3 regions of the Cupriavidus sp. YAF13 genome follow, and region 1 is predicted to be linked to each of the others. Evidence: predicted binding sites of a transcription regulator. Region 1 holds the regulator's gene; each other region holds the start of a gene.
The links. The regulator NrdR, encoded in region 1, represses ribonucleotide reductase genes. The targets are predictions, from matches to a motif close to CACNANATNTNGTG.
Positions count from the first base shown of each region.

Region 1 (9,766 bases):
GTACTGCTTTCATGGCGATATTCCTCATGATCTTGATGCTACATGGCGAGGTCAATGCAGGATCTCCCGCCAAGACAGCCGCCCCGTCTGGCTCGATGCGCTCTCTCCAACGGTCTCCTGGTTGCCAGTGGTGCCGGTCATGAACTTGCATTCCTTGCTCGTCCCGCACTTTGTGACCGTGGGCGCCGGTGTAATGCCGACAGTGGATTTCCGTCCGCCAACCGGGACGCTGCCATTGGCGCCGTCGTTGAGGAAATCGGCTGAAGAGAAGGTGCGATCATTATTCACGTCGAATGGCGTGACCGTCAGGCGCCCGCCGGATAGCGATGCGAGTTCCATCAACCAGCTGGTCCCTCCGCTGTCACAGGAGTTCGCTGAAGGGATCAGTGTCGTGAAGATGATGCGGTCTCCGCGCGCCAGTGGGCTGTAGACCACCCGCTCGCCCTGGATGCCGGAAGCGGGCGACACCAGCTCGAGATACCAGCCTTGCTTGCCGTTGGCGGCATAGAGGACCTGGTTCTGGCTCACCATACGATAGGTGTAGCCATTGGCATCGACTTCCCGGTTGATGGTCTGCGCTACCAGTGAACTGCGGACAACCGTGCTCAATGTGGGTGAATTCTGATCCCAGATACCGTAGAAAGTCTGCGTCGATAGATTCGAGGGGTCAGTCGTGTCTACATAGCGGCCCGTGCCGAATAGCACGACGTAGCCGCCCGCGGGGTTGCGCGTGACATCCACGGACGATGTGATCGGCTGCCGGGTGCCGCTGGCATCGGTAGCGATGAACAGCGGCGTGTTCGCGGTTTGCAGGCCCCAGGCAGAAGCCGTGGTGCTCATCATGTTGAACTTCCATAAGTTGCCAAGCAGGTCGCCGGCGTAGATGAAGTCGGTAGTGCCATCGCCGTCGACGTCAGCGGGGAACGGTTGCGAAAGCCCGTTCGGCGTGGAGACCGAGCCGGCACCCGTGGCCAGCTTCAGATAGTCGGTGCCCAGGACCCAGCTTTTCGAGCCTGCGGGCCTGTCAAGAAACACGACGTACAAGTACGCTTTGCCTGCGGCACTGTTGTAGCCATTGCCGAAGATTGCTGCCCACTTGCCATTCGCCATCTTGATGATCGAGGGCTGCCCGAAGGTATAGCCCAGGTCCGCATCGACGTTGTTGGTGAACTCCCAGAGGACGGTCGAGGCGGCCGTGCCCTCGCTGATGCTCTCCGGGTTGGTCACGTCCAATGCGTAGATGCCCGCGCCGCCACCGCCAAGCCCGCCCACCAGCACAGTCTTCCAGTTGCCATTGACCTTGGCATCCGTCACCGCGGGCGTGCCGTCGACATAGTAAGCGTGCGTGTAGGCAAGGTCGCTGAGCCCGGGCAGATTGGCGTATAGCGCGGAAGGCACGTAGGCAAACAACTCCGTACCGGCGTCGCTGCCGCTCGTGATCGGGTTCGCGGAGAACGCATGCAGCATGCCGTCGTTGGCGCCGACATAGAGCATGGGCTTGCGGTTTTTCTTGCCCAGGACGAAGGTGGCATAGTCGGCGTCCGCGTAGCCCGCATTGGGGCGGCTAACATACTGGGGGCTGGAATTGACGATGTCGCCAAGGACCGAGTTGGGCCGGACGCGGAATTTTCCGGTTGCAGTCCCTTCATTGCTCTGGTCGCCGCGAATCCAGTTAAGGCGTGCACTTCCTAGCGTGTCGCTGCGGTTAAGCGTGCTCTGATAGCTTGCCGGCAGGTTGCCCCAGCGGAACGGAATCCCGGCTTTTGCCGATGACGTGCCATCGTAAGTGAGGATGTTGCGGGCGGTTGCGTTGACCGTCTTCATTTTTGCGCCCGCATCCCACAGGGCAGGGTTCCTGACGACGCCGTTGGTGTCGACAGCGTATGCGAGCAATTGACCGGACCAGTCAGTGCCATTGAAGCGAGCCTGGTAGATCGTCGATCCGGTCGTGAGTGACGAGGAGCTGGTCGCCACCGATGCCGCCGAGGAAGTCTGCAGGATCGACAGGAACGCGCGCTCCAGTGCGCTGCTGAGCGCGCCTGGGTTGGTGGCGTAGAAATAGTTGTCCGGCAAGCCGTCGGAACCGCCGCTGCCATCGGACAAGCGTACATCCCATTCGGAGACCTGGTCGGGAGTGCCCGAGCCGTTCAGGTCCTTGAAGCCGCCCCATTTTGCTGCGTAGTAAAGCGGATCCATGAACTGGGAAGCCACCGTCCCGCTGGCCGTGTAGCTGACGGTGGTCTGGGGATCGCCGAAGTTACACAGATTGCAGCCGCCTGATGTGTTGATGGGCGCGCTCGAAGGCGTGACGGTGACAGGTGCCGGGTCGGTGTACTTGAAGTTGTAGATGCCCGAATGGAAGTGTGGGCCGTCCTTAGTTGTGCCGGAGATGACATAGCCGAAGCCCTGGCCGTTCGCCGACGAGCCGGAGACCACTTGGGTCGATACCTGGACTGTATTGCCCGTCACCGTATAGCTGAGGATGCCCCAGACATCCTGGTCATAATCGCCGCCGGCGACAGAGTCTTCCCAGTTGACGTAGAACTTGCCGCTCGTGGCCGTCTGCGAAATGACCTTGAAGTCCACTAGTGTTCCGGTGCTGGCGTCCGCAGTTACCGAGTTGGGCGACTGCGGGTGCAACTGGTACGCAGGCATGATGGTGACGGTTTTGCCGCCTACATTCACGTTGATTTTGGGCGTGTTGGTGGCCAGCTGGACAGCGTAGGTCGTGACCTTGAGGGAGGTGGTGTCGGCCGTTGGCACGCCCAGCGTTGCCGCCTGGCTGGTGGAGCGAATCCGGTTCATGTGCGCGTAGAGCGCAGCACCTGCGATCTGGAACGTCCCCTTCTGTGAAGGACCTTCGGGGCAAATGCCAAGTACGTCGCTCAGCTTGGAGATTGTCTTGCCGGAACACAGGTTGTCGATCAGGCCACCGTTGACCCCACCCATGAACCAACTACCGCCATTGATGCTCTCTCCGGCGCCGACTTTATCGGTCCACGTGCCGTTGGTATCGGCTGTGTTCAGATCCGAGAAGCCAGCAAGTTGATCGTTGTCGTATGAAGAGACGCTTGAGTTGAACACCAGCGTGTTCAACGGCGTGCAGTAGGGCGCCTTGTTCGCGTTGGTGGAGGGCAAGTCCATTGGATTCGCCCATGTGGGCGTGGTCAGACTCAGCGCCGCATCCTTGCTGTTGCTGCTTTTCGGTGCAAAACTGGAATTCGCGGTCTTTCCGGCGAAATAGCGCAAGGACTCCAGGTAGATCTCGGAGATCGGATTGCCCCAGGTGGAGCAGTTGCCTTCGTTAGCTGGCTGGTTTTGCGATGTGGAACCGCCGCTGGTTACGATGGAGGTCTGCTGATAGTTGCAACTGTCAGCATTGACGTAGCTCCCGTCGCTGTAGCTGTAGCCATACGGCCGCAGCTTATTGACATTCCAGACGATACCTTTCACAGGAGAGCTCGCCGCGTAGGTGAAGGTGCCGTTCGACGGATCGACTTCCTGGGAGAAATTCACTACGTTCTGGCGCAACACGCCACCCGAGATGTTCTTGTCATAAGTGCCGGTCATCAGCCCGAACAACATCTGGCCACTTTCACCATATTTCTGGAGCAAGCCGAAGGGCTTGTAGGAGGACGAGCCGTACTGCTTGCAGTTCTCGGTGCCGAGCAGGCCCGGCACGCAGACCTGCACGCGCGCATTGAAGGTGCCGCTGCTTTCGCCGGTGCCGAGGGCGCGGGCCGCTTTCGCTGGATTCTCTGCCGAGGCATTGATGCCGGAAAGGGCTGCCCGGTTGCCGTTGGATGAGCCGGTTACGCTCGTGCCGTTGATTTTGGTCAGGAAGGAGCTTTGCGTATTATTTTGCTCCTCCGACCAGTTGCATTGCCATTTTTCGCTGGCGCCCCAAGTGGCGTAATTGCCGGAGACAACCCGCAGTTGCGGCGCCTGGGTATTGCTCTGGGAGTTGACGTTGCTTGAATCCTTAGGGGTCACGTTGCAGATAGTGAGTCCGCCTCGGGTCAGGTTGGTCACCGCCCAACTGTTGTAGCTGTTTGCGGAGCCGCTAGGCTTGGAAACCCCGTCTGGATAGACCGCAAGGCTGATGGTCTTGTTGCTGCTGGTATCCACGCTCATGACCCAGCCCGTCAGGGTCGTGTTGGCCGGTGCGGGTGAGTTGGCGGTCATGACAATCTGGTCGCCGATGCTGATGTTCGCGACCGAGCTGAGTTTGATCCCGGTGATGACATTGGCCGCGACGGTGACCGTGGTGCTCGACGTCAATATGGGGCCGGCCGCTTCCACCGTCAGCGGAACCAGTTTGCTGACATCGGATCCGTTGTAGAACTTGGCCCATGCGTGCGCGTCCATCGGCAGGAAGGCACGTTCCAGCACGGTGGTGGTCGCGGTATCTGTGGAGCGGAAGCCGCCGTACAAGATCTTGCGCACTTCGTCGATGCGGCTCATGCTCGCCCAGTTCAGGAAGTTGCCGCTCCAGGCGGAGCCGTTGCAGTACTTGTCGGTAGTGACGGCTGACGGCACGAAGGCATGCTGGGTGCTGCCATCGTAGATGTAGCACTTGTACGAATCGAAGTAGCCGGCGTAGTCGATGCTGTTGGTATAGGTCGTGTCGAGCACGCCGTCACCATTCAGGTCGGTGTAGTCGTTGTAGGCCTTCTGGTGCAGTGTATGGTCCTTGGACAGGTCGATCATCACCATGGGCGGCACATTGCCGCCCGCATAGAGGGGGCGCTTTGCCAAGTTCAGCTGCGTGGCGCATGCCGATGCGACGGCCAGGATGGCGGACGCGATGGCGAGCAACAACTGGAGGCCGGTGACGGGGCGGAAACGGGCTTGCTGGGTCATGGTGCGCTCGACGGATGTTTAGGATGGTTGCGCAGAACGGCTCAGAACCGGACGACTTCCTGCACCATGACTTTGGTGTTCGGATTGGCTCCGTAACCAATGGCGGTTACGCGGAAGACATAGCGGGTGGAGCCGGCGCGCAGGCTGCCGTCGGCGATGTCCGGAAGGGATTCGATGATGTAGCGCGGTTGCTTCGACACGTTCCCGGCGGTCAGCGCTGCCTGCTGGGTCATTTCGCCGAGCGTGACGGAGCGCGCGCCATCTTCGATGTAGCGTTCCCATACCGGTTGTCCCGAGGTGGCCGGTATGCAGAAGCCCTTGAAGCTGGCGACATCGCAGGTGTCCGACGCGCCGGTGCGGCCGCTCAGGGCGCGTGTCATGCTGATATCGGTGCGCGCATCCCGCAAAGCCGCTTCCGCCGCCTGCAGGGCGATGTTCTGGTCGCGGGAGTTTCGCGCCATGCGTTCGCCGGAAATGCTGGTCAGGCTGGCAGACAATCCCAGCATCGTCAGGATCACGAGAAACAGGAGCACCACGATCAGTGACATGCCGCGTTGCGTGCGCACTGGGGCGCCGCGGCAGGTCATGGGACGGTCGGGTCGGTTGTTCATCTCTGGCCTAGTTCAAGCGGTTGCGGACTGCGATATAGAACGTGAAATGCTTGCGCAGGCGCCCGTCCACAGGTAGTTGCACGACGCTGCCTGCATCGCTGGCGGGTGCCACGTTGGCGGGCGCATAGGCTGTGCCGAAGTGATTCAATGTGGTTGAGAGCGGCGCGGGGTTGGTCCGGCTGTCACCGACCAGCACCACGGAAACCATCATCGCCCGGACATTGGCCATGACGGCGACACCCGGCGGCACATAACGATTGATCGCCTGGTCGCCATCGGTATCCTCGCCAAGCAGCACCTGAAAGCGCTCCACGCCCGGGAATAGGGGGGTGGTGGTGCCATTCGCGGTGCACTGCAGCCACGGCATGCCAGATGCATCGTTGGCGATCGAGAAGGTTTCCGCCTGCAGCACGATATTGCTGACACCTTTGCCGGTGCAGTCGACGATGGTGCCGTCAGGGTTGGGAGTAGGCGTGGCCGCAGGCGCTGCCAGCATGTCTGAACCAAAATACCGGAACGTTAGCGTGTCACTGGTGTTGGTGCCGGTGTCGTTGGTCGCATCGATGGTGTTGGCGTTGGCAAAGGTGGTGTCTGCCGGGAAGTCGTTGTAGCCGGCCTGGCGCACGTCGCGCTGGAGCAATTGAGCAATCGCGCGCGCGTTCTCCTGGATGCCGGCCAGGTCCGTCTGCGTGCCGTAGGACGCCCGCTGCGACAGGTAGAAGGACGAGATCACGATCAGCAGTAGCATGCTGATGACCAAGCCGACCATCAACTCGACGAGCGTAAAGCCGCGCGCGCGGCGCGTCAGTTTGCGGCCTGCCTTTCTCATGGTACGAACGCCGTGACAAAACGTTGATAGACCGGATCCCGGTTAGTCGGCACCTTATCTTCCTGCCACCAGATCTTGATCGCGTAGGGGGCACCGCTTGCGTTGTCGCACTGCGGATTGGCCGGCGTGCCATCGTCCGGCGTGCTGTCGATGCAGACGGTGCCGAGCCCGCTGGGCAACGCGGCCGCCGTGTCGTCGAGCCAGGCCTTGTAGCTGCTTGCGGCCATCTGCGCTGGCGTGCACCCTGCGGTGGTGAAGCAGACGACCGTGGTCAGGCCGACGGGCTGGTTGTAGGCACCCGCAGTCATCGCGGCTTCGTTGCTGCGTATCTGGTCAGCAAGGTTGTAGGCCAGCACGGTCGCGACGTTGCGCATGGCGGCCGTACGGCCATCAACCAGTGTGCGCAACTGCAGGGTGGCTAGCGCTAGCACGCCGAATGACAGCACCACGATCGTCACCAGGGCCTCGATGAGCGTGAAGCCGGCAGCGGGGTGACGCCGGCTGGGCATGCGTTCTGGACGCGTTATCTTCATGGCATCAAGGGCAAGCGACTTGCTGGGAGGTGGGTTTGCCGCTGCCCGTGAGCGAGACGCGTTGGCCGGCGCTGGTCGATGACTTCTCGCAGAACTGCCAGGAGCCAAGCGAATCTGGCGCGCCCCAGGAGCGCAAACGGATGCTGGTGGCGCCGGTGCTCAAGCTACTGGCCACGATGGCCATGGAACTGGCAGGCGGATCGCTTTTGCGGATCACCTCTTCACCGTTGCCAATAATGTTGTCGCCATTGCTGTCGACAAAGACCACGCGGCGCTGGGCCCAGTCACTGGTGCAGTTGGTGCCGTCGGCGGTGGGGCAGACGGTGATTGTTGTATTGCGACGTGCTGCTTCGCTACGGGCGATCTCCACATCGCTGACCAGATTGGATGATTCCGTCGTCATCCTGCTGCGATGGATGAAGGCGCTGAAGTTCGGAACTGCGGCTGCCGCCAGGATGGCGAGAACCGAAAGCGCCACCATCAGCTCGATGAGAGTGAAGCCGGCTTGCCGCGTGGTGCGTAGCGCAGAAGGGAGGGGGGGGCGGTTGGCAGGGTGCCGGAGGGCGTAGGGGCGTGAATCGGCCAGCGCTGCCCATGCACTGCGCAGCGCTTTCCCCGGTGCCCACGATAGCCTGGTGCGCACAAGTGCAACCAAGCCCGCTGCCGCAAGGCAGGAAGGCTGACCCATGTTCGACTCCCGTCCGAAACCTTTTTTTTCTTGTTGGCGTATTTCGCCTCTCCGGGCGAGTCCACCGTACCTTCTGTTGTTATATAAGAAGGCAGTGCAGATTAAACCGCTTTCCTTGGAGGCTCGCTACCCCTTCCGTGGGGTGGACGCCGAAAATTCGTCCAGCATGTCGCGGAATTCCGACACGTCCTCAAAGCTCCGATACACCGAAGCAAAGCGGATATAAGCAATTTTGTCCAACCGGCGCAGCTCGCGCATGACCAGTTCTCCGACCTGGCTGCTGGGGATTTCCTTCTCGCCGAGGGCGAGCAGTTTCTCTTCGATGCGGGTGATGGAGGCGTCGATGGCTTCAGCCGAGACCGGGCGCTTGCGCAGCGCGAGGCGCATCGAGTCTTTCAGCTTGTCGCGGGTATAGTCCGCGCGGGAGCCGTTTTTCTTGACGATGGCGGGGAAGAACAGCTCGATCCGCTCATAGGTGGTGAAGCGGCGGTCGCAGGATTCACAGCGGCGGCGGCGGCGCACCGTATCGCCTTCTTCCGACATGCGCGTGTCCAGGACCTGGGTGTTGGAATGGGCGCAAAAAGGGCATTTCATGCCTGACCACCTCGAAGTTTGAGCCGGGGCGCGTGCCGCGCAGGCAGCGTTTTGTCATTCTGTGTCGCGCCGGGCTGGGTTGGCAAGGCCCGCCGCAGGCGCGGCGGGGCTGCCGGCCACCCGCGCGTGGCGGGTGGCGCTGGGCTTTAGCCGTAGACCGGGAAACGCTTGGTCAGGGCTGCCACTTGCTCGCGCACGCGCGCGATGTTGGCCAGGTCGTGCGGGTTTTCCAGCACGTCGGCGACGAGGTTGGCCACCAGGCGGGCTTCTTCTTCCTTGAAGCCGCGGGTGGTCATGGCCGGCGAGCCCAGGCGGATGCCCGAGGTGACGAACGGCTTTTCCGGGTCGTTGGGGATAGCGTTCTTGTTGACGGTGATGTGTGCCTCGCCCAGGACCTTTTCGGCTTCCTTGCCCGTGATCTGCATGGCGCGCAGGTCGACCAGCATGACGTGGCTTTCGGTGCGGCCGGAGACGATGCGCAGGCCGCGCTCGATCAGCGTTTCGGCCAGCACGCGGGCGTTCTTGACCACTTGCTGCTGGTAGGTCTTGAACTCGGGCGACAGGGCTTCCTTGAACGCCACTGCCTTGCCGGCGATCACGTGCATCAGGGGGCCGCCCTGGATGCCGGGGAAGATGGCCGAGTTGATGGCCTTCTCGTGCTCGGCCTTCATCAGGATCACGCCACCGCGCGGGCCGCGCAGGCTCTTGTGGGTGGTGGTGGTGACAAAGTCGGCGTGCGGCACCGGGTTGGGGTACACGCCGGCGGCGATCAGGCCGGCGTAGTGGGCCATGTCGACCATGAACAGGGCGCCGATGGACTTGGCTACTTTGGAGATGCGTTCGAAGTCGATGCGCAGGGCGAAGGCCGAGGCGCCGGCGATGATCAGCTTGGGCTTCTTTTCCTGCGCCAGCTTTTCCAGCGCGTCGTAGTCGATGTCTTCGTTGGCGTCCAGGCCGTAGCTGACCACGTTGAACCATTTGCCGCTCATGTTGAGCGCCATGCCGTGGGTCAGGTGGCCGCCTTCGGCCAGGCTCATGCCCATGATGGTGTCACCCGGCTTCAGGGCGGCGAAGAACACGCCCTGGTTGGCCTGCGAGCCGGAGTTGGGCTGCACGTTGGCGGCTTCGGCGCCGAACAGTTGCTTGACGCGGTCGATGGCCAGTTGCTCCACGACGTCGACGTACTCGCAGCCACCGTAGTAGCGCTTGCCGGGATAGCCTTCGGCGTACTTGTTGGTCAGTTGCGAGCCTTGCGCAGCCATCACGGCCGGCGAGGTGTAGTTTTCCGAGGCGATCAGCTCGATGTGCTCTTCCTGGCGCTGGTCTTCCTTCTGGATGGCGGCAAAAAGCTCGGGGTCGATCTGGTCGATCGTATAGCGGCTGCGTTCGAACATGGCGAAAACTCGTCTGAAAAAAGGGGAATTCCGAATGGCTTCGGGGTAGGGCGCGCGGGGAAGGCACAGGCGACCGGCGCCGGTCGCGTTAGCTATCCGGCGCAGGGCGCACCCTGCTTCCCATTCGCTGCCCAGGCGAGCGGCAGGCGCTTGAAACATCGCGCCAGAGAACTTTGCGCTTCCTCGTGGTAGTACCCACTGACTTCGCCAGTCGCGCAAGATGGAATGGTTGGCGGCAGTTTAACGCGAGGCGC
Region 1 is NZ_JBFRDD010000013.1:11,139-20,904, forward strand. Features, by position in the region: gene AB4061_RS12970 (type IV pilin protein) at 1-13, opposite strand, end outside; gene AB4061_RS12975 (pilus assembly protein) at 52-4,863, opposite strand; gene AB4061_RS12980 (pilus assembly PilX family protein) at 4,905-5,411, opposite strand; gene AB4061_RS12985 (PilW family protein) at 5,482-6,303, opposite strand; gene pilV (type IV pilus modification protein PilV) at 6,300-6,812, opposite strand; gene AB4061_RS12995 (GspH/FimT family pseudopilin) at 6,841-7,524, opposite strand; gene nrdR (transcriptional regulator NrdR) at 7,651-8,118, opposite strand; gene glyA (serine hydroxymethyltransferase) at 8,265-9,512, opposite strand; ZMP/ZTP riboswitch at 9,635-9,737, opposite strand.

Region 2 (9,766 bases), on a different contig from region 1:
GTGCGGCACTCGCCGGCCACGCCGCTGGCAAGCCACCGGCGCAGCGATTCCCAAGCCCTCTCCCCGCTGCCCGGCACCCGTGTCATGGCGTCATAGCGATGCAGGGGTGCCTTGAGATCGAGGCCGATCCAGTCCAGCCGGGGCAGGATGGCGGCCAGGCGATCGGGGTACATGCCGGCGGTGTGCAGCGCGACCTCGAAGCCCCTGGCCCGCACGTCCGCGATGGCGCCGGCCAGGGCCGCCTGCAGCGTTGGCTCGCCCCCGGAAAACACCACGCCGTCGAGCAGGCCCTGCCGCGTTTGCAGGAAGGCCAGCACGTCCGTCCAGGCGACGGCGGACGGTGCGCCGGCATCCAGCAGGTCCTGGTTGTGGCAATAGCCGCACCGCCAGGGACAGCCCTGGCAGAACACGACGGCGGCCAGACGGCCGGGGAAATCGATCGTGGTCAGCGGCGTCATGCCGCCAACGCGCAACGTGGCCGAGTCGTGCCGGCGCCGGGCCGCCGCCGCGCGTACGTCAGGCGTCGGTGGCATGGGGCTGCGTGAAGAAGCGCCGCTCGCGGTGCTCGCCCTGCTTGCCGGTGTTGAAGCTGGAGACCGGCCGGTGGTAGCCCATCACGCGGGTCCAGACCTCGCAGGGTTGCCGCTCCTCGTCGCGCAGCACGGCGCTGCAAGGTTGGGATGGCGTGGATGGCGAGGATTGAAATTGGTGAGTCGATTGGTGCGTCATCAGATTTACTCCGTCTTGAGAGTGGGTTGAAAAAACAAGGGCACGAGAAGAACGGCTGATCCTGGTCAAGCGGCGATCCGGTCCCGCTTGCGCGCGAGGATCTCTTCATCGCAGCGCGGCCAGAACGGATGCTCGCCGGCGAGGTAACCGTGCGTGGGGCAGATCGAGAACGTCGGCGTCACCGTGATGTACGGCAGGCGAAAGCGCGTCAGCGCGCGCCGCACCAGTTCGCGGCAGGCCTCGCCGCTGGACAGGCGCTCGCCCATATACAGATGCAGCACCGTGCCGCCGGTGTACCTGGACTGCAAGACCTGTTGCCGCGCCAGCGCCTCGAAGGGGTCGTCGGTCCATCCCACCGGCAGTTGCGAAGAGTTTGTGTAGTAGGGCTGTGCCGCCGTGCCGGCCTGGCGGATCTCCGGCCAGCGCTTGCGGTCTTCGCGGGCAAAGCGGTATGTCGCCCCCTCGGCCGGCGTGGCTTCGAGATTGTAGAGATGGCCGGTTTCCTGCTGGAAGGCCACGATGCGCTCGCGCACGTGTTCCAGCAGGCGCAGCGCGAAGGCATGGCCCCATTCCGAGGTGATGTCGTGCAGGTCAGCGGTGAAGTTGCGGATCATCTCGTTGATGCCGTTCACGCCCAGCGTTGAAAAATGATTGCGCAAGGTGCCGAGGTAGCGCTTCGAATAGGGGAACAGCCCCTGATCCATCAGGCGCTGGATCAGCTTGCGCTTGTTCTCCAGGCTCTCTTTGCCCAGTTCGAGCAGACGGTCCAGCGCGCGCAGCAGCGCCGCTTCATCGCCGGCATGCAGGTAGCCCAGGCGTGCGCAATTGACCGTGACCACGCCCACGCTGCCGGTCTGCTCGGCACTGCCGAACAGGCCGTTGCCGCGCTTGAGCAGCTCGCGCAGGTCCAGCTGGAGCCGGCAGCACATGGAGCGCACCATATTTGGCTCCAGCTCCGAGTTGATGAAATTCTGGAAGTACGGCAGCCCGTACCTCGCCGTCATCTCGAACAGCCGCGTGGCATTCTCCGATTCCCACGGAAAATCGCGCGTGATGTTGTAGGTCGGGATGGGGAAGGTAAACACCCTGCCCTTGGCATCGCCCGCCGTCATCACCTCGATATAGGCGCGGTTGATCAGGTCCATCTCTTCCTGCAATTCGCCGTAGGTGAACGGCATCTCCTGGCCGCCGATGACCGGCAGCTGTTCGCGCAGGTCGTCGGGACAGGTCCAGTCGAAGGTCAGGTTGGTAAATGGCGTTTGCGTGCCCCAGCGCGACGGCACGTTCAGGTTGTAGATCAGCTCCTGGATGCACTGGCGCACCTGGGCATAGGACATGGCGTCCTTGCGCACGAATGGCGCCATATAAGTGTCGAACGACGAGAACGCCTGCGCACCGGCCCATTCGTTCTGGAGCGTGCCGAGAAAATTGACGATCTGCCCCACGGCCGACGACATGCGCCTGGCCGGCCCCGCTTCCACCTTGCCCGGCACGCCGTTGAAGCCCTCATGCAGCAGCGTGCGAAGCGACCAGCCGGCACAGTAGCCGCTGAGCATGTCGAGATCGTGGATATGGATATCGCCGTTGCGGTGGGCCTCGCCGATTTCCGGCGCGTAGACATGGGACAGCCAGTAATTGGCGGTAACCTTGCCCGCCACGTTCAGGATCAGCCCGCCCAGCGAGTAGCCCTGGTTGGCATTGGCATTGACGCGCCAGTCCGCCTTGCTCAGGTATTCGTTGATCGACGCCTCCACGTCGACCAGGGCCTTGCGGTCCTCGCGCAACCTGGCGTGCTGGCCACGATAGGCAATAAACGCGCGCGCCGTGTTGCTGTAGTTGGCGGCAATCAGCACCTGCTCGGCCACATCCTGAATCTGCTCGACACCGGGTGTCTGGTCATGGAAGCGGTGCGCCAGGACCCTGCACACCTGCTCGGCCAGGCTGGCTGCCTGCGCTTCGCCGAATTCGCCGGCCGCGGCGCCGGCGCGGCGCAATGCGGACCGGATGCGCTCGATGGCGAAAGCGGTTCTTTCTCCATCGCGCTTGACGACCTCCCCGGGCAGGCTGGCAACGACGGCTTCCGTACTGTGTTCCATATCTTCTCCCAACAGCATTCACATTCACACTAGATGTGGGATAGAGCGTACCGGGCAAACACTATATGTAGATTGACGGCGGGCAAGCGTATGCCATCTTTTCCAGTCTTTTCCAGTCTTTGCCGGCGGCACGGGAGTCCGCGCCGCCGGACTGGCTTCAGCGCGTAGTGCCCTCCCGGTAGATCGCCGGGTCGGCCTTGCCGGCGACATCCAGCACGCCGACCAGGCCCTTGCCGGCACGGGACAGCGCATGGTCCACCAGCAGGTAGCTGCCGGGGTACTGCACTTTCAGCTCGACGATCGTGGCGCCGCCGGGCGGCACCAGGGTGGTCTGCACATCGTGCTTGATGCTGCTCAGCGAGCCCTCGCTGTAGACCGTATCGAATACCTCGCCGATCACGTGGAACGATGACACCTTGTTGGGACCGCCCACGCCGAAATAGATGCGCACCGTCTCACCCACGTTGGCAAGCAGCTTGTGGGTCTTGGACAGCGAGCCGACCGCGCCGTTGAAGACGTAGTAATCCGGCAGCTCGGCGGCCATCTTTTCGAGGTCGGCTTCCTGGTGCACGGGCGCGCCATGCGGCCGCGTGGTGTACATCTCGCCCTGCATCACGTAGTACTCGCGATCGACCTTCGGCAAGCCACCCTCGGGCTCGACCAGGATCATGCCGTACATGCCCGCCGCGATGTGCTGAGGCACCAGCGGCGTCGCGCAGTGGTAAACGTACAACCCCGGATTGAGCGTCTTGAAGGTGATCGTCTTCTCCTGCCCCGGCGCCACCTGCGTATGCGCGCCGCCGCCGTGCCCGCCGGTGACCGCGTGCAGGTCGATGGAGTGGATCATCTTGCTGTCGCGGGCATTGGCCAGCGTCAGCTCGATGGTGTCGCCTACCTTGGCGCGCAGCATCGGCCCGGGCACCTTGCGGTCGAAGGTCCAGTAGGTGAACGAGGTGCCATCGTCGAGATGCCCGGCCAGCTCGACCGTCTCCATGCGGTACTTCAGTGTCTGCGGGGCGCGCGCGCCGATGGGCGCGGGCACGGCGGCGGGATCACCCGCGACGCTGACGGCGGCCGGGTCGGGTGCGCGCGGCGACGCTGCCGCCACGGTGTACAGGGCAGTGGCCGAGCGGCCGGCCTCGCCCTGCGCCGAGGCGGGCGTGCTGGCCGTGCCGCCGACCTCGAACACGCCTTCCATGCCGATCTGCCGGTGGCCGGCCACGGTGCAGATGTAGACGAACTTGCCCGGCTGCGTCACGGTAAAGCGCAATGTCGCCGGGCCGGTGGCGGCGCTGAAACGCTTGGATGCGACGTTCAGCCCGGGAATGGCGAGGTCATGTTCGGCACCCTCGCCGCTGGCGATGGAGATCTCCACCGTATCGCCGACTTCCGCGCGCAGTACGGGGTTGACCTTGCCCGCCTGGTCGACGAACACCATCTTGCCGTCGACGATATTGGTTTGCAGGTCGTAGCGCTTGAGGCCAGCCTGCGCGACACCGACCGGTCCACGATCGTCAGGCGCTTGCCCGGGTGCGGCCGCCAGGCCGCCCGTGGACAGTGTGCCCGCCAGCACTGCGGCGGCAATGGAAATGGAAACGGGAGAGAAGAAGCGGCGTGTTTTCATGATGATGTTGTTCTTGTTGTTGACTTCAACCAAAGCGGGTTGCCGCGGCAGGTCCGCCGCAACCCGCTGCCTGCTCACTGTTGCGCTGCGTTCAGGCGCCTTTCCGGCGCAGTCAGCGCCGGTGCCTTGCCGGCGAGGCCCAGTACCACTTGCAGCGCCATCGAGAGCGCGCCGGCGATGAACACCACGTCGCCGAAGGTGCGCACCCAGCGCAGCGTCTGCAGGATGGGCTGCTGCATGAAGGCCTCGCTGCGCGCATACCACAGCCCCTGGCTGACGCTGGCGTGGAACTGGATGATGCCGATGGGCAGCAGGCTGGTGCCGATCATCAGGACCAGGCCCGCGTTGAGCCCCCAGAACGCCGTCTTCATCAAGCCTTGGTTCAGCGCATAGGCAGGCCGTATATAGCGCAGCACCAGCAGCGTGAAGCCCAGCGCCAGGAAGCCGTAGACGCCGAACAGCGCGGCATGGGCATGCACCGGTGTGGTGTTCAGGCCCTGCACGTAATACAGCGAGATCGGCGGGTTGATCATGAAGCCGAATACGCCGGCGCCCAGCATGTTCCAGAACGCCACGGCGACGAAGCACATCAGCGGCCACTTCAGGCTGGCCATCCACGGTGCGCGGTCCTTCAGGCGCCAGTTCTCCCAGGCTTCGTGGCCCAGCACGATCAGCGGTACGACTTCGAGCGCGCTGAAGCTGGCGCCCACCGCCATCACCGGCGTCGTGGTGCCGGCGAAGTAGAGATGGTGGAAGGTGCCAGGCAAGCCGCCCAGCATGAACAGCGACGCCGATGCCAGGCTAGCCGCCGTGGCCATCGGCCGCGACACCAGGCCAAGCGTGGAGAAGATAAAGGCCAGCGCCGTGGTGGCGAACACTTCAAAGAAGCCCTCGACCCACAGGTGCACGACCCACCAGCGCCAGTACTCCATCACCGACAGGTTGGTGCGCTCGCCGTAGAACAGGCCGGCCCCGTAGAACAGGCCGATGGCCACCACCGAGGATGTCAGCAAGGCCAGCAGGTTCTTGTCGCCGCCCGGCGTGCGCAGCGCCGGCGCGATGGCGCGCAGCATCAACACCAGCCAGAACAGGATGCCGGCGAACTTGCCGATCTGCCACAGGCGGCCCAGGTCGACGTACTCGTAGCCTTGATGCCCCAGCCAGAAGTTCAGGTTCTCGGGCATGACCTGCGCGATCGCCAGGTAGTTGCCGGTAAACGAGCCCACCACCACGACCACCAGGGCCCAGAACAGCACGTCCACGCCAAGCTTCTGGTACTTCGGGTCCTTGCCGCCGTTGATGAGCGGCGCCAGGAACAGGCCGGCGGCCAGGAAGCCGGTGGCGATCCAGAACAGCGCGCTCTGGATGTGCCAGGTGCGCAGCAGCGTGTACGGGAACCACTTCGACAGCTCAAGGCCGTAGAACTTCTGCCCTTCCACCGTGTAATGGGCCGTCAGGCCGCCGATCAGCACCTGGAACACGAACAGCGCCACCACCAGGAACAGGTATTTGCCCAGTGCGCGTTGCGACGGCGTGAGCGCGAACGCCGTGAGCGGGTCGCGCGCGGCCACGGCGGGCGGTGCCTCTTCATGTCCGCGCAGGAATGACCAGGCCCAGACCAGGAAACCAACGCCCGCGAGCAGCACTACCACGCTGGCGATGGACCAGATGATGTTCTCGCTGGTGGGCTGGTTGCCGATCAGCGGCTCGTGCGGCCAGTTATTGGTGTAGGTGGCGGTGAGGCCGGGGCGCTCGGTGGCGGCAGCCCATGCGGTCCAGAAGAAGAAGTGAGTCAGCTTCACGCGGCGTTCGGCGCTGGGCAGCGTGTTCTCCTTCATGGCGAAGCTCTCGCGGCTCTTGCGCAGCTCCGGTGCGTCGGAGAACAGCCGTTCGTAGTAAGCGGCGGTGGCGGCAATGGCCTGCGCCCGGCGCCTGGAGACAGTGAGCACGCCGCTGTCCTGGTCGGCGCGGTTGCCACGGTACTCGGCGCGGAGCTGCTCGCGCAGCGCGGCCTGGGTTGGCCCGTCGAGCGCGGCATAGGTGCGGGCGTAGGTATCGCGCGCGGCCAGGTCGAGCCAGGCGGTCAGCTCGCGGTGCAGCCAGTCGGCGGTCCAGTCCGGCGCCTGGTAGGCGCCGTGGCCCCAGATGGAGCCGAGCTGCATGCCGCCGACGGATTGCCATGCGGTCTGGCCGTCGAGGATATCGTCCTTGCTGAACAGGGCCTTGCCGTCAGCGGTCGCGACTTGCTGCGGAATCGGCGGCGCCTTGCGGTAGACCTCGGTGCCGTAGTACCCAAGCAGCGAAAAGGTGACCGCCACGACGGCGATCAGGGTGAACCAGAGTCTTTTGTATTGTCCCATGATGGGTCTCGCTGTGATGCGTGTGCCTGTCGCGGTGGGATCAGGCGTGGGCCGGAGCGGCTTGCTCAGCGTTGTCGAACAGGATGTTGTTCTCGAGATGGATGTGTTCCATCAGGTCTTCGCGCAAGGTACGCAGCCCGAGGTACAGCGCGCGCCAAGTGTTGCACGCGGCGCGGGGCAAGGTAATGTCATTGGTCAAGGCATTGAGCTGTTGCAGCGCCTGCCCGTGCTCGTCGTGCTCCATGCGCATGACCGAGATGGGGCCACCCGCCATGTTGCCGAGCTCGCGTGCAAGCAACGGGAACAGGACCTGCTCTTCCTTTTGCATATGGCTCTCCAGCTCCTGCTGCATGACCCCGAGGTGGTCCGCCAGGCCAAGCGGGCAATCCTCGCGGTCGCCATGCACCTGCTCCACCCGGCGCGCCAGGCGGATCAGCTCGGGCAGTTGCTGGCGATGCACCTCGTGGTAGCGCGCGAGGATATGGGCGATCAGGTCGGCCGCGGACGCGGTGCCCCAGTCGCGGCCGTCGCGCTGCGCCTGGGCTTGCAGCAATAGTAGGCGTGCCTCGATCGCCTGCGCATCCAGGCCTGCTGCTTGCGCGGCCTCGCCCAGGCTCTGCTTGCCGCCGCAGCAGAAATCCAGCTGGTAGTCGTGAAACACGCGGGTAGCGCCGGGGATCTTGCGGGCAAGCTGGCCCAGCGATTGTTCAGTCATGCTCATGATGTTCTCCTTTGTAAGGGGTGCGTCACTCACATAGCGAAACCCGTGCCTGAAAAATTCATGCAAAGAATCAATGACTTAATTTTTTGAGGGTATTATTTACCCTTACCGAACAGGGGTGAAAAATACCCAATAGGGTTTAATTGACCATGATGGAGAATCTCTTGCTGACGGACCTCGTTGCCGACCTTCCGCAGGCAGTGCGGCTGCAGCGGCTGGTCAGCAGCCTGCGTGCCCACTTCCGCTGCGGCGCCGTCGCGCTCCTGCAACTGGAAGAAGATCAACTGCGGCCGGTGGCGATCGACGGACTGGTGCGCGATGCCCTCGGGCGGCGTTTCGCGGTGGGACTCCATCCACGGCTGGCCGCCATCCTGGCCAGGCGCGGCGTGACCTGCTTCCACCATGACAGCGTGCTGCCCGACCCCTACGACGGGCTGATCGACGAGCACGTGGGCGAGCCCCTCCCGGTGCACGACTGCATGGGCACGAGCCTGCATGTGGAAGGCCAGCCGTGGGGCGTGCTGACGCTCGACGCGCTGGCCGTCGGCACCTTTGGCGAAGCGGCGCAGGCCGATTTGCGGCAGTTGACGGTAGTCGTCGAGGCCGCGATCCGCACGACACGGCTGGAAGCCGAGATCCGCGCGCTGCGGCTTACGCGCGGCGAAGCCCCGCTGGGCGACACGGCCCGGGACGATGGCGAGATCATTGGCCAGAGCGAGGCGATCGGCCGCTTGCTGCATGAGCTCACGGTGGTGGCCGACTCGGAGCTCCCGGTGCTGCTGCTGGGTGAAACCGGCGTGGGCAAGGAACTATTCGCGCACCGGCTGCACCGGCTCTCGCGGCGGCGCGCGCAACCGCTCATCCATGTCAATTGCGCCGCCTTGCCGGAATCGCTGGCCGAGAGCGAGCTGTTCGGGCACGCCAAGGGCGCGTTCTCGGGCGCGGTGGGCGAAAGGCCTGGCCGCTTCGAAGCGGCCGACGGCGGCACGCTGTTCCTTGACGAGGTGGGCGAGCTGCCGCTCTCGATCCAGGCCAAGCTGCTGCGCACCTTGCAGAACGGCGAAATCCAGCGCCTGGGTTCCGACCGGCCGCGCCGCGTCGACGTGCGCATCATCGCGGCCACCAATCGCAGCCTGCGCGATCACGTGCGCGACGGGTCGTTTCGCGCCGACCTGTATCACCGGCTCTCGGTCTACCCGATCCCGATTCCGCCGCTGCGCGAGCGCGGCAACGACGTGCTGCTGCTGGCGGGCCGGATGCTGGAACTCAATCGCGCCCGGCTCGGCCTGCGCAGCCTGCGCTTGTCCACCGCCGCGGAAGCCGCCCTGCGCCGCTACCCGTGGCCGGGCAATGTGCGCGAGCTGGAGCATGTCATCAGCCGGGCGGCGCTCAAGACCGTCAGCCGCGGCGCGAACCGCAACGATATCGTCACCCTGGAGGCGGAACGCCTCGATCTCGATGGGCTGGAGCCGGCGCCGGCCGGTGCCGCAGCCCCGCCCCCAAGCGCCGAGCCGGTTGCGTTCGCGCCTACGGCAGCCACCTTGCGCGAGGCGATGGACCAATGCCAGCGGCACTGCATCGAGCAGGCACTGGCCACGCGGGGCGGCAACTGGGCACAGGCCGCCCGCCAATTGGGCGTGGACGCGAGCAACCTGCACAAGCTTGCCCGCCGGCTCGGCATCAAGCACGACGACAGGCCGCAACGCAACGCGGGCTGAACGTATCCCGACACTTGGCCTGGCGCCTCTTCCACGGCGCCATGTCTGCCCCGAGCGGGCACACCCCTCCCCATTGGAACTAGCTCCACCGGCACCTGCACATGTGCTGCCGGCGAATGGTCAATTGCGGTCGCGCTCTCTACGCTGGGAGCCAATCGTCATTGTTGACACAGGAGCATGGCCATGGCCACCCAACCCCTCCCGCGCGAGCCGGTACCACGCCGCGCCTATGCGGTGCTGGCATCCAGCACCTTCGCCTTCACCATCTGCTTTGCCATATGGATGATGTTTGCGGTGCTGGGCATTCCCATCAAGCAGCAGCTCGGCCTGTCTGAAACCCAGTTCGGCCTGCTGGCCGCCACGCCCGTGCTCAGCGGCGCGCTGGTCCGCCTGCCGCTGGGTATCTGGACCGACCGCTACGGTGGCCGCATCGTCTTCTTTGTGCTGATGCTGGTCACGGTCATCCCGATCTGGATGATCTCGCATGCCACCACGCTCCCGCAGTTGCTGATCCTGGG
Region 2 is NZ_JBFRDD010000048.1:18,717-28,482, reverse strand. Features, by position in the region: gene AB4061_RS30605 (anaerobic ribonucleoside-triphosphate reductase activating protein) at 1-533, opposite strand, end outside; gene nrdD (anaerobic ribonucleoside-triphosphate reductase) at 517-729, opposite strand; gene AB4061_RS30595 (ribonucleoside triphosphate reductase) at 795-2,825, opposite strand; gene nirK (copper-containing nitrite reductase) at 2,983-4,449, opposite strand; gene AB4061_RS30585 (nitric-oxide reductase large subunit) at 4,524-6,809, opposite strand; gene ytfE (iron-sulfur cluster repair protein YtfE) at 6,850-7,530, opposite strand; gene norR (nitric oxide reductase transcriptional regulator NorR) at 7,680-9,248, shown strand; gene AB4061_RS30570 (MFS transporter) at 9,432-9,766, shown strand, end outside.
Region 2: AB4061_RS30595 (ribonucleoside triphosphate reductase) is a predicted target of NrdR. The motif match lies at 2,885-2,898, and genes of this name have one in related genera.

Region 3 (9,766 bases), on a different contig from region 1:
GCCGCCGGGCCGCGCGCCCGGGCGAGGCGGGGCGCGCGGAGGGCGATGTGGATGCGCGGCTGCTGCGCATCATTCACGACAATGTGCGCCGGCTCGACCAGGTGGTGTCGGATGTGCTGCAGATGTCGCGCCGCCCGCGCACCGAGCGCACCACGGTGGACCTGAACCAGGCGCTGCCGGAGATCGTCGGCCGCTGGCGGCTGGAGATGCGCGCCCGCTCCGCCAGCCACGACCCGGTCGGCGCGCGGCGCGTGCCGCGTCCGGCCGAGATCAACGCCAATGCCATCCGGCTCACGGTGGACGTGGCACGCCCGGTCATCTTCGATGCCTCCCAGTTGCAGCAGGTGCTTGGCAACCTGCTCGACAACGCCTGGCGCTATTGCAGCCGCCTGCCCGGCGCGATCCGCCTGCTGGCCCATGCATTGGACCAGCACCATGCCGAGCTGATCGTCTGGAACGATGGCGTCGAGGTGTCGCGCGAGCACCAGCGCACCTTGTTCGAGCCCTTCTTTACCAGCAACGCCCAGGGCACCGGCCTCGGGCTGTTCATGGCGCGCGAGCTATGCGGCGCCAACGACGCCCAGGTGCGCTACGGCACCATTTCGATCGACGCGCTGCTGGCGCAGACCGGCATGCTGGCGCCCGCCGCACGCGATACACTGCCGGCCAAGGCCTTTGTCCTGACCTTGCGCATCGAAGCGCCGGACAGCGCGGGTGGCTGAGCCGCGCCGGCGTGCCCGGCCACCCGATCAGCACCGCGTTCAGTCGCCGCCCCGGCCCCATTTCGCCACTTCGCCATTTCGCCATTTCGTCACTTCGCCAGATCGCCAGACGCAGACCCATGCCCCTCAAGACGCCAGGCCCCGATCCGATTCTCGTCATCGACGACGAGGCCGACCTGCGAGAACTGCTCGATATCTCGATCCGCCGCATGGGCCACGATGTGGTGCTGGCCGGCTCGCTGGCCGAGGCGCGCCAGCAGCTCGCCGCGCGCCGCTATAGCCTGGTACTGACCGACATGCGGCTGGGCGACGGGCTTGGCATCGATATCGTGCGCCAGCTCTCGAGCGCGCCGGAGCGGGTGCCGGTGGCAGTGATCACCGCCTACGGCAGCGCCGACAATGCCGTGGAGGCGCTCAAGGCGGGCGCCTTCGACTACATCGCCAAGCCGGTCTCGCTGGACCAGCTGCGCAGCCTGATCCTGAATGCGCTGGGGCGCCAGCAGCGTGACGGCGCCGAGGGTGCCGAGGGCGGTGATGGCGGCAGCGGGGCGCACGAAACCGTGGACCGCGCCGTCAACCTGCTGCCCGGCCATTCTCCGGCCATGCATGAGGTGCGCCGCTCGCTCTCGCGGCTGGCGCGCAGCATGGCGCCGATCGTCATCAGCGGCGAGTCCGGCAGTGGCAAGGAGCGCGCGGCGCGCGCCATCCACGCGGTCAGCGCGCGCGCAGCGCATCCCTTTATCGCGGTCAATTGCGGCGCCATCCCAGAGACCCTGATGGAGTCGGAGTTCTTTGGCCATGTGAAAGGCGCCTTCACCGGGGCCGACGCCGAGCGCGGCGGCTTCTTCCAGGCTGCCAATGGCGGCACGCTGCTGCTCGACGAGGTGGCGGACCTGCCGCTGGCGATGCAGGTCAAGCTGCTGCGCGTGCTGCAGGAGCGGCGCGTGCGCAAGATCGGCGCGAGCCGCGAGGAGAGCGTGGACGTGCGGGTGCTGTGTGCCAGCCACAAGGATCTTTCCGCGATGGTCGCCTCCGGCCAGTTCCGCCAGGACCTGTTCTACCGCCTCAACGTGCTGGCGCTGCGCATGCCCACGCTGCGCGAGCGGCGCGAGGATATCCCGGTGCTGGCCAGCGCCATCCTGGAGCACCTGGCGGTGCGCTATGGCGATCCCCATCCCAAGCGGCTGGCGGCGGCCGCGCTGCAGCGGCTGTCCGACTATCCGTTCCCGGGCAATGTGCGCGAGCTGGAGAACCTGCTCGAGCGCGCCTATGCCTTCGCCGAGGGCAATACCATCGAGGTGGACGACCTGGGCCAGATGGACGCCGGCATGGGCCATACGGCCATGCCACGCCCGCCCGCGCCGCACGCCTACCCGGCTACGACGGCTGCGCCGGCCGCCGCGCCGGCATCGCCCGGCTTGCGGCCCGACACCATGCAGGAGCTTGCGTCCGATGCGCGGGCCGAATCCCGGGGCGGCGCGCAGCCCGATCTGTTTGCGCCGCCCGCGCACGCTTGCCGTGCCATCTTCCCGATCGACCTGCCAGGCCGGCTCGAAGCGCTCGAGCGCGACCTGATCCTGCAGGCGCTGCAGCAGACCGGCTTCAACCGGACAGCCGCCGCGCCGCTGCTGGGCTTGAGCTTTCGCCAGCTGCGCTACCGTATCCAGCAGCTTGGCATCCGCGAGGGCCGAGACGACCCGGCCGACGGTGCCGCCGAAACCAGCGAAGCGCTGCGCGACGGGCTGCTGGCGGCAGATGGAGATCGCGATGCCTGACCACGACCCGGCCGCCAGGTTGGCGCCAAACTCGTCATTCGTCCCCGACCCGGCAGGCTGGGTGCCCGCGGCGCGGCGCGTGCCGTCGCCCAATTTCGACGCCCGGCCCGCGCACACGCCGGTGGACCTGGTGGTGATCCACAACATCAGCCTGCCGCCCGGACAGTTCGGCAGCGGCGATATCGAAGCCTTTTTCCTGAACCGTCTCGACCCGTCCCGCCATCCGTTTTTCGAGACAATCTATCAAGTGCAGGTGTCGGCGCATTTCTTGGTGACGCGAGAGGGCGAGCTGGTCCAGTTCGTGTCTTGCCTGGACCGAGCCTGGCACGCAGGCCAGTCCGAGTTCTTCGGCCGGCCCCGGTGCAACGACTTCTCCATCGGCATCGAGGTCGAAGGCAGCGACGACCAGCCGTTCACGTTGGCCCAATACCACACCACCGCCGCGCTGGTGCATGCCCTGCTAGGCACCTATCCGGTGCGGGCCGTGGCGGGGCACAGCGATATCGCGCCAGGGCGCAAGACGGATCCGGGGCCACATTTCGACTGGGCGGGCTTTGCCGCCGCGGCCGGCGTGGCGCCCGCACAACTGCCTTACCGCAAAGCACAGCCCTGAGGCAAGGGCAACAAGCCAGGTCTAGGGGATAGCCGTGATCTGGGGAAAACCCTGATAAAGTCCGCGCCTATCGAAGAGGTCAGGTCAATCAAAAAAATTTCGCGTCATGGTGCGGTAACGAACCGCCGGGCGGATTCCCTTGCGTCTCTTGGGCTAGCGGGTATGGCGCAGCGCCGCATGCTGCGCCAGCACTGGAATTCGCGCCAAAAAAGCGCTTGTCAAGACTGGTGAATCCGCCCCGTTTCACTATACTTAGTCCAGTTTTTCGCATCGACCACTAGATCTAGTGGTGCTTTCGGGGAGCCGGCCTAGGTGTGCAGTTACCGCCGCAGCAATGGCTGCGGTCCGCCGAAGGGCCGGCGCATCACAAGAGTCCCAGCAGAATCCAGCAATAGCAGCGCGCCCTCCCGGGTAAGACCGGCCGGCGTGTCTGAGCCTTTTTGCGCATTTTGCCCGGGACTCTTTGTCACTCATAAAACACGGGTCAGAACAGGAGTTCCTCATGCAGACAGCCCAGAACGAAATCTCCACCGGCGCAAGCGCCGCCGGTGCAGCAGCGAACACGCAGTCGAGCCCCGCTACTGCCGCCGCTGGCAGCTACCAGGACTACAAGATCATCCGACGTAACGGCGCCGTCGTGGCGTTCGAGCCGAGCAAGATCTCGGTGGCGGTGACCAAGGCCTTCCTCGCCGTCAACGGCGGGCAGGGCGCCGCTTCGGCGCGTGTGCGCGAAGTGGTCGAGCAAGTGACCCAGAATGTGGTCCGCGCGCTGCTGCGCAGCCGCCCTAACGGCGGCACCTTCCATATCGAAGACGTGCAGGATCACGTTGAGCTTGCGCTGATGCGCTCGGGCGAGCATGAAGTGGCCCGTGCCTACGTGCTGTACCGCGAGAAGCGCACCCAGGAACGCGCCCAGGCAAACGCCCAGGCGGTGGCCCGCGTGCAGGAAGGCGGCGCCACGTTCAACGTGACCGATGCGGGCGTGGCCCGCGTGCTGGACCTGGGCGCGCTGCATGGCCTGATCGACAACGCCTGCTCGGGCCTTGGCGACGCCGTCAGCGCCGAGCCGATCCTCAAGGAAACGCTGAAGAACCTGTACGACGGCGTGCCGATGACCCAGGTCTACGACTCCGCCATCCTGGCCGCGCGTACCCTGATCGAAAAGGACCCGGCCTACAGCCAGGTCACCGCGCGTATCCTGCTGCACACCATCCGCAAGGAAATCCTGGGCGCCGAAGTGACCCAGACCGAGATGGTGTCGCGCTACGCCGACTACTTCCCCAAGTTCATCGCGCGCGGCATCGAAGCCGAGTTGCTGGACGAGAAGCTGGCCACCTATGACCTGGTCCGCCTGGGTGCGGCACTGGACGCCCAGCGCGACTTCCAGTTCAACTATCTGGGCCTGCAGACCCTGTACGACCGTTACTTCCTGCACATCGACGAGACCCGCATCGAAATGCCGCAGGCATTCTTCATGCGCGTGGCGATGGGCCTGGCGCTGGGCGAGAAGGACCGCGAAGCCCGTGCCATCGAGTTCTACCAGCTGCTGTCGTCGTTCGACTTCATGTCGTCCACGCCGACCCTGTTCAACTCGGGCACCCGCCGCTCGCAGTTGTCGTCGTGCTACCTGACCACCGTGTCGGACGACCTGGAAGGCATCTACGAGGCGCTGAAGGAAAACGCGCTGCTGTCGAAGTTCGCCGGCGGCCTGGGCAACGACTGGACCAATGTGCGCGCCCTCGGCTCGCACATCAAGGGCACCAACGGCAAGTCGCAAGGCGTGGTGCCGTTCCTGAAGGTGGTGAACGACACCGCCGTGGCGGTCAACCAGGGCGGCAAGCGCAAGGGCGCGGTCTGCGCCTACCTGGAAACCTGGCACCTGGACATCGAGGAATTCCTCGAGCTGCGCAAGAACACCGGCGACGATCGCCGCCGCACCCACGACATGAACACGGCGAACTGGATTCCCGACCTGTTCATGAAGCGTGTGATGGAAGCCGGCGAATGGACCCTGTTCTCGCCCGCGACCTGCCCGGATCTGCATGACCTGGTCGGCAAGGCATTCGAACAAGCCTACCTGGGCTACGAAGCCAAGGCCGCCCGCGGCGAGCTCAAGCTGTTCAAGAAGATCCCCGCCATGCAGCTGTGGCGCAAGATGCTGGGCATGCTGTTCGAGACCGGCCATCCCTGGATCACCTTCAAGGATCCGTGCAACATCCGCAGCCCGCAGCAGCACGTGGGCGTGGTGCACAGCTCCAACCTGTGCACGGAAATCACGCTCAACACCAACGACAGCGAGATCGCCGTTTGCAACCTGGGTTCGGTGAACCTGGTCGCCCACCTGAAGCAACAGGCCGACGGCACCCAGGTGCTCGATCACGCCAAGCTCGAGAAGACCATCCGCACCGCGATGCGCATGCTCGACAACGTGATCGACATCAACTACTACGCGGTCGAGAAGGCACGCAACTCCAACCTGCGCCATCGCCCGGTCGGCATGGGCATCATGGGCTTCCAGGACTGCCTGCACATGCTGCGCCTGCCGTACGCCAGCGACGCCGCGGTGCAGTTCGCCGACACCTCGATGGAAGCGGTGTGCTACTACGCCTACCGTGCCTCCAGCGAGCTGGCGGAAGAACGCGGCCGCTACAGCACCTATGAAGGCTCGCTGTGGGATCGTGGCATCCTGCCGCAGGACTCGCTCAAGCTGCTGGCCGAAGAACGCGGCGGCTACCTGGAAGTGGATCATTCCTCGACCATGGACTGGGACAGCCTGCGCGCGCGCATCAAGCAGCACGGCATGCGCAACTCGAACTGCATCGCGATCGCGCCGACGGCAACGATCTCGAACATCATCGGCGTGTCGGCCTGCATCGAACCGACCTTCCAGAACCTGTACGTCAAGTCCAACCTGTCGGGCGAGTTCACGGTGGTCAACGACTACCTGGTGCGCGACCTGAAGGCGCGCGGCCTGTGGGACGAAGTGATGGTCGCCGACCTGAAGTATTTCGACGGCAAGCTGGCCCGCATCGACCGTATTCCGCAAGACCTGCGCGACATCTACGCGACGGCCTTCGAAGTCGAGCCGAGCTGGCTGGTGGAAGCCGCCAGCCGCCGCCAGAAGTGGATCGACCAGGCCCAGTCGCTGAACATCTACATGGCCGGCGCCTCGGGCAAGAAGCTGGACGACACCTACAAGCTGGCCTGGCTGCGCGGCCTGAAGACCACGTACTACCTGCGCACGATGGCAGCCACCCACGTGGAGAAGTCCACCGTGTCGCGCGGCTCGCTCAACGCCGTGTCGTCGGGTAGCGACGGCGGCATCAGCGCCGCCGGCATCGACCAGGCCGCCGCCTCCGCACCGGCCATGCCGGAAGCCGAAGGCGCGGTCTGCACGATGCGCCCGGGCGACGCCGGTTTCGACGAGTGCGAAGCCTGCCAGTAAGCCGCCTGCCAGTCAGTCATTACCTGCCCTGATCCTCGCCGCGCCGCTCGCGCGGCGAGGACGGCGGCAAACCAAAGCATTCCACGGAGAACCACACCATGCTGAGCTGGGACGACGACGTTCAAGCCACCCCGCAGGCTGCCCCGCAGCCCGCGCCGAATCCCACCGCCACGCCTGCTGCCGCACGCTCTGTCGACCAGCACGGCGTGCTGCCGCCGGCCGCCACGCAGCCGGCAGGCACGGGTATCCTCGGCAACCTGCCGGCGTCCGACGCACCGACGGACCGCCGCGTGAACGCCGCCGACAAGCGCGTCATCAATGGCTCGACCGACGTCAACCAGCTGGTGCCGTTCAAGTACAAGTGGGCCTGGGAAAAATACCTGGCCGGCTGCGCCAACCACTGGATGCCGCAGGAAATCAACATGTCGCGCGACATCGCGCTGTGGAAGGACCCGAACGGCCTGACCGAAGACGAGCGCCGCGTGATCAAGCGCAACCTCGGCTTCTTCGTGACCGCCGACTCGCTGGCCGCCAACAACATCGTGCTGGGCACCTACCGCCAGATCACCGCGCCGGAATGCCGCCAGTACCTGCTGCGCCAGGCCTTCGAAGAAGCGATCCACACGCACGCCTACCAGTACATCGTGGAGTCGCTCGGCCTCAATGAAGCCGAGATCTTCAATGCGTACCACGAAGTGCAGTCGATCCGCGACAAGGATGAGTTCCTGATCCCGTTCATCGACACGCTGACCGACCCGGCCTTCAAGACCGGCACGCCGGAGAACGACCAGAAGCTGCTCAAGTCGCTGATCGTGTTCGCCTGCATCATGGAAGGCCTGTTCTTCTACGTGGGCTTCACGCAGATCCTGGCCATGGGCCGCCAGAACAAGATGACCGGCGCCGCCGAGCAGTACCAGTACATCTTGCGCGACGAGTCCCTGCACTGCAATTTCGGCATCGACCTGATCAACCAGATCAAGCTCGAGAACCCGCACCTGTGGACCGCCGAGTTCAAGGAAGAGATCACCGCGCTGTTCAAGAAGGCCGTGGACCTCGAATACCGCTACGCCGAGGACACCATGCCGCGCGGCGTGCTGGGCCTGAACGCACCGATGTTCAAGGGCTACCTGCGCTTCATCTGCAACCGCCGCTGCCAGCAGATCGGCCTGGAGCAGCTGTTCCCGAACGAGGAAAACCCGTTCCCGTGGATGAGCGAGATGATCGACCTGAAGAAGGAACGTAACTTCTTCGAGACGCGCGTCATCGAGTATCAGACCGGCGGGGCGTTGTCCTGGGATTGAGCGGGGTTGGTAACCGCAAGAATCGTTGTCGTGGGCGACATTAGATCTGCCCTTTTGGTGACACAAGTCCGCCCCTCGGCACATCGGCCAGGGGCGGTTTTTTTTATGTCCATTTCCGTAATCCGTCGAAAGTCCGAGCGTGGTTGCTAAGTGAGCCATGTTGAGACACCTTGGACGCGCCTGCCAAAGCAAGACTACCGGGCCGGTACTTGGGTCACCAGCATTTGCCGGCGGCCGGAGTTGTTTCATTGGGAGGTTAAGGTGTCTTTCTCTCTTGATCTTGAGATTGATGATCGAATCAGCAAGGACGAAGTACTCGACCTACTTCGCGAGATGCGGTTCGAAATCTCTCAGGAAGACACGGATGGTGTTCGTGGAAATTTTCCGCGCTCGAATATTTTTGCGGTTGCGAAATGGGTGTCTGATCCCAACGAGATGGCTCCAAGAACGGAGGGAGCTGATTTTGCCGCGAAATGGAAGATTGGAGTTAGGGCGAACTTCTATTACGTCATGAGCAACTATGACGAGTGTAGCGCTGACATGCATGAATTCTTGGCTAGGTTGAACGAGAAATATGATGCCTATTTCATATTCTCATTCGAGAAAGAGAAGATTTATGCCGTGAAAGATGAGCGTGGCATGCGCATTGTTGGTCAGTTTTAGCGGTGGAGCTTCATCTTCAATCGTGGGCCGGCATCAGCCCGCAATCCGCCTCAACGCCTCCTCGATCGCCCGCGTCTCGCTCGGCCGCACCAGCCGCGTCACCTCCACGCCGTCGCGCATGAACACCAGCGTGGGCCATAGCTTGACCCGGAACGAGCGGCCGAGCGGCTTGCCGCTGCCGTCCTCGACCTTGATGTGGGCGACCTGCGGATGGCTGGCCATGGCGCTGGCCAGGTGGGGCTGCGCCCGCATGCAGTAGCCGCACCAGGGCGCGCCGAACTCGATCACGGCCGGGCCGTTGATGGCGTCGATTTCGGCCCGGGCCGGCTCGCGCAGGCCGTACACGTCGGTCATCGTCATAGGGAATCCTCTCGCCTGTCCAAATGGGCATGCACGGATTGTATGACCGCGGCTGGTTGCAACGGATCCTGTTATCAGGCCTGCGAGCCCTGCGGTATCTCGGGGGCTGCGGGCTTGCCCCAGCGCACCGTGGCCAGCAACGACGCCGCCACGATCAGCCCCCCGCCGATCCACGCCGTGGCGGAGATGCTCTCTGCCAGCCACAGGCTGGCGAACAACGCGCCGAAGGCGGGCTCGCTGCCCATCAGCAGCGCCACCCGCGTGGGGCTGCTGCGCCGGATGGCGTAGTTCTGGGCGAAGAAGGCGAACAGCGTGCAGGCGGCCACCAGCCACAGCACGCAGCCCCAGAACGCAGCGTGGCCGGAGAACGGCGGCAGGGGCTGCCACTGCGCGGGCACCAGCGCCAGTGCCACGGCCGCGCTGCCGACGGCGACCACGCCGGATTGCACCGCCGTCATCGTCAGCGCCGGCATGGACCGGCCCCGCACCAGCCGTTTGGTCGCGCAGACCATCAGCGCGCGCAGTACGGCGGCGGCGAGGATCAGCCCGTCGCCAAGGTTCAAGCCCAGTTCGCCGTGGCCCGCCAGCAGCCACGCGCCTAGCAGGGAGAGCGCCACCGCCGCCCATTCGATGCGGCTTGGACGGCGCTTGAGCAGCAGCCACTCTGCCAGCGGTGTCAGCACCACGCACAGGCTGATCAGGAACGCTGCGTTGGAGGCGCGCGTTAGCAGCACGCCGAAGGTTTCGCACAGGAAGATGCCGAGCAGCAGCACGCCGGTGCCCAGCACCCCGCGCAGGGTGGCGGCGTCGGTGCGGCGCAGCCCGGCCAGCGTGGGCGAGAGCACCACGAAGGTGATGCCAAAGCGTAGCGTCAGCAGGCCGAGTAC
Region 3 is NZ_JBFRDD010000011.1:83,484-93,249, reverse strand. Features, by position in the region: gene AB4061_RS11890 (sensor histidine kinase) at 1-722, shown strand, start outside; gene AB4061_RS11885 (sigma-54-dependent transcriptional regulator) at 842-2,497, shown strand; gene ampD (1,6-anhydro-N-acetylmuramyl-L-alanine amidase AmpD) at 2,490-3,110, shown strand; gene AB4061_RS11875 (ribonucleoside-diphosphate reductase subunit alpha) at 3,613-6,555, shown strand; gene AB4061_RS11870 (ribonucleotide-diphosphate reductase subunit beta) at 6,654-7,856, shown strand; gene AB4061_RS11865 (hypothetical protein) at 8,007-8,519, shown strand; gene AB4061_RS11860 (thioredoxin family protein) at 8,553-8,879, opposite strand; gene AB4061_RS11855 (DMT family transporter) at 8,954-9,766, opposite strand, start outside.
Region 3: AB4061_RS11875 (ribonucleoside-diphosphate reductase subunit alpha) is a predicted target of NrdR. The motif match lies at 3,386-3,399, and genes of this name have one in related genera.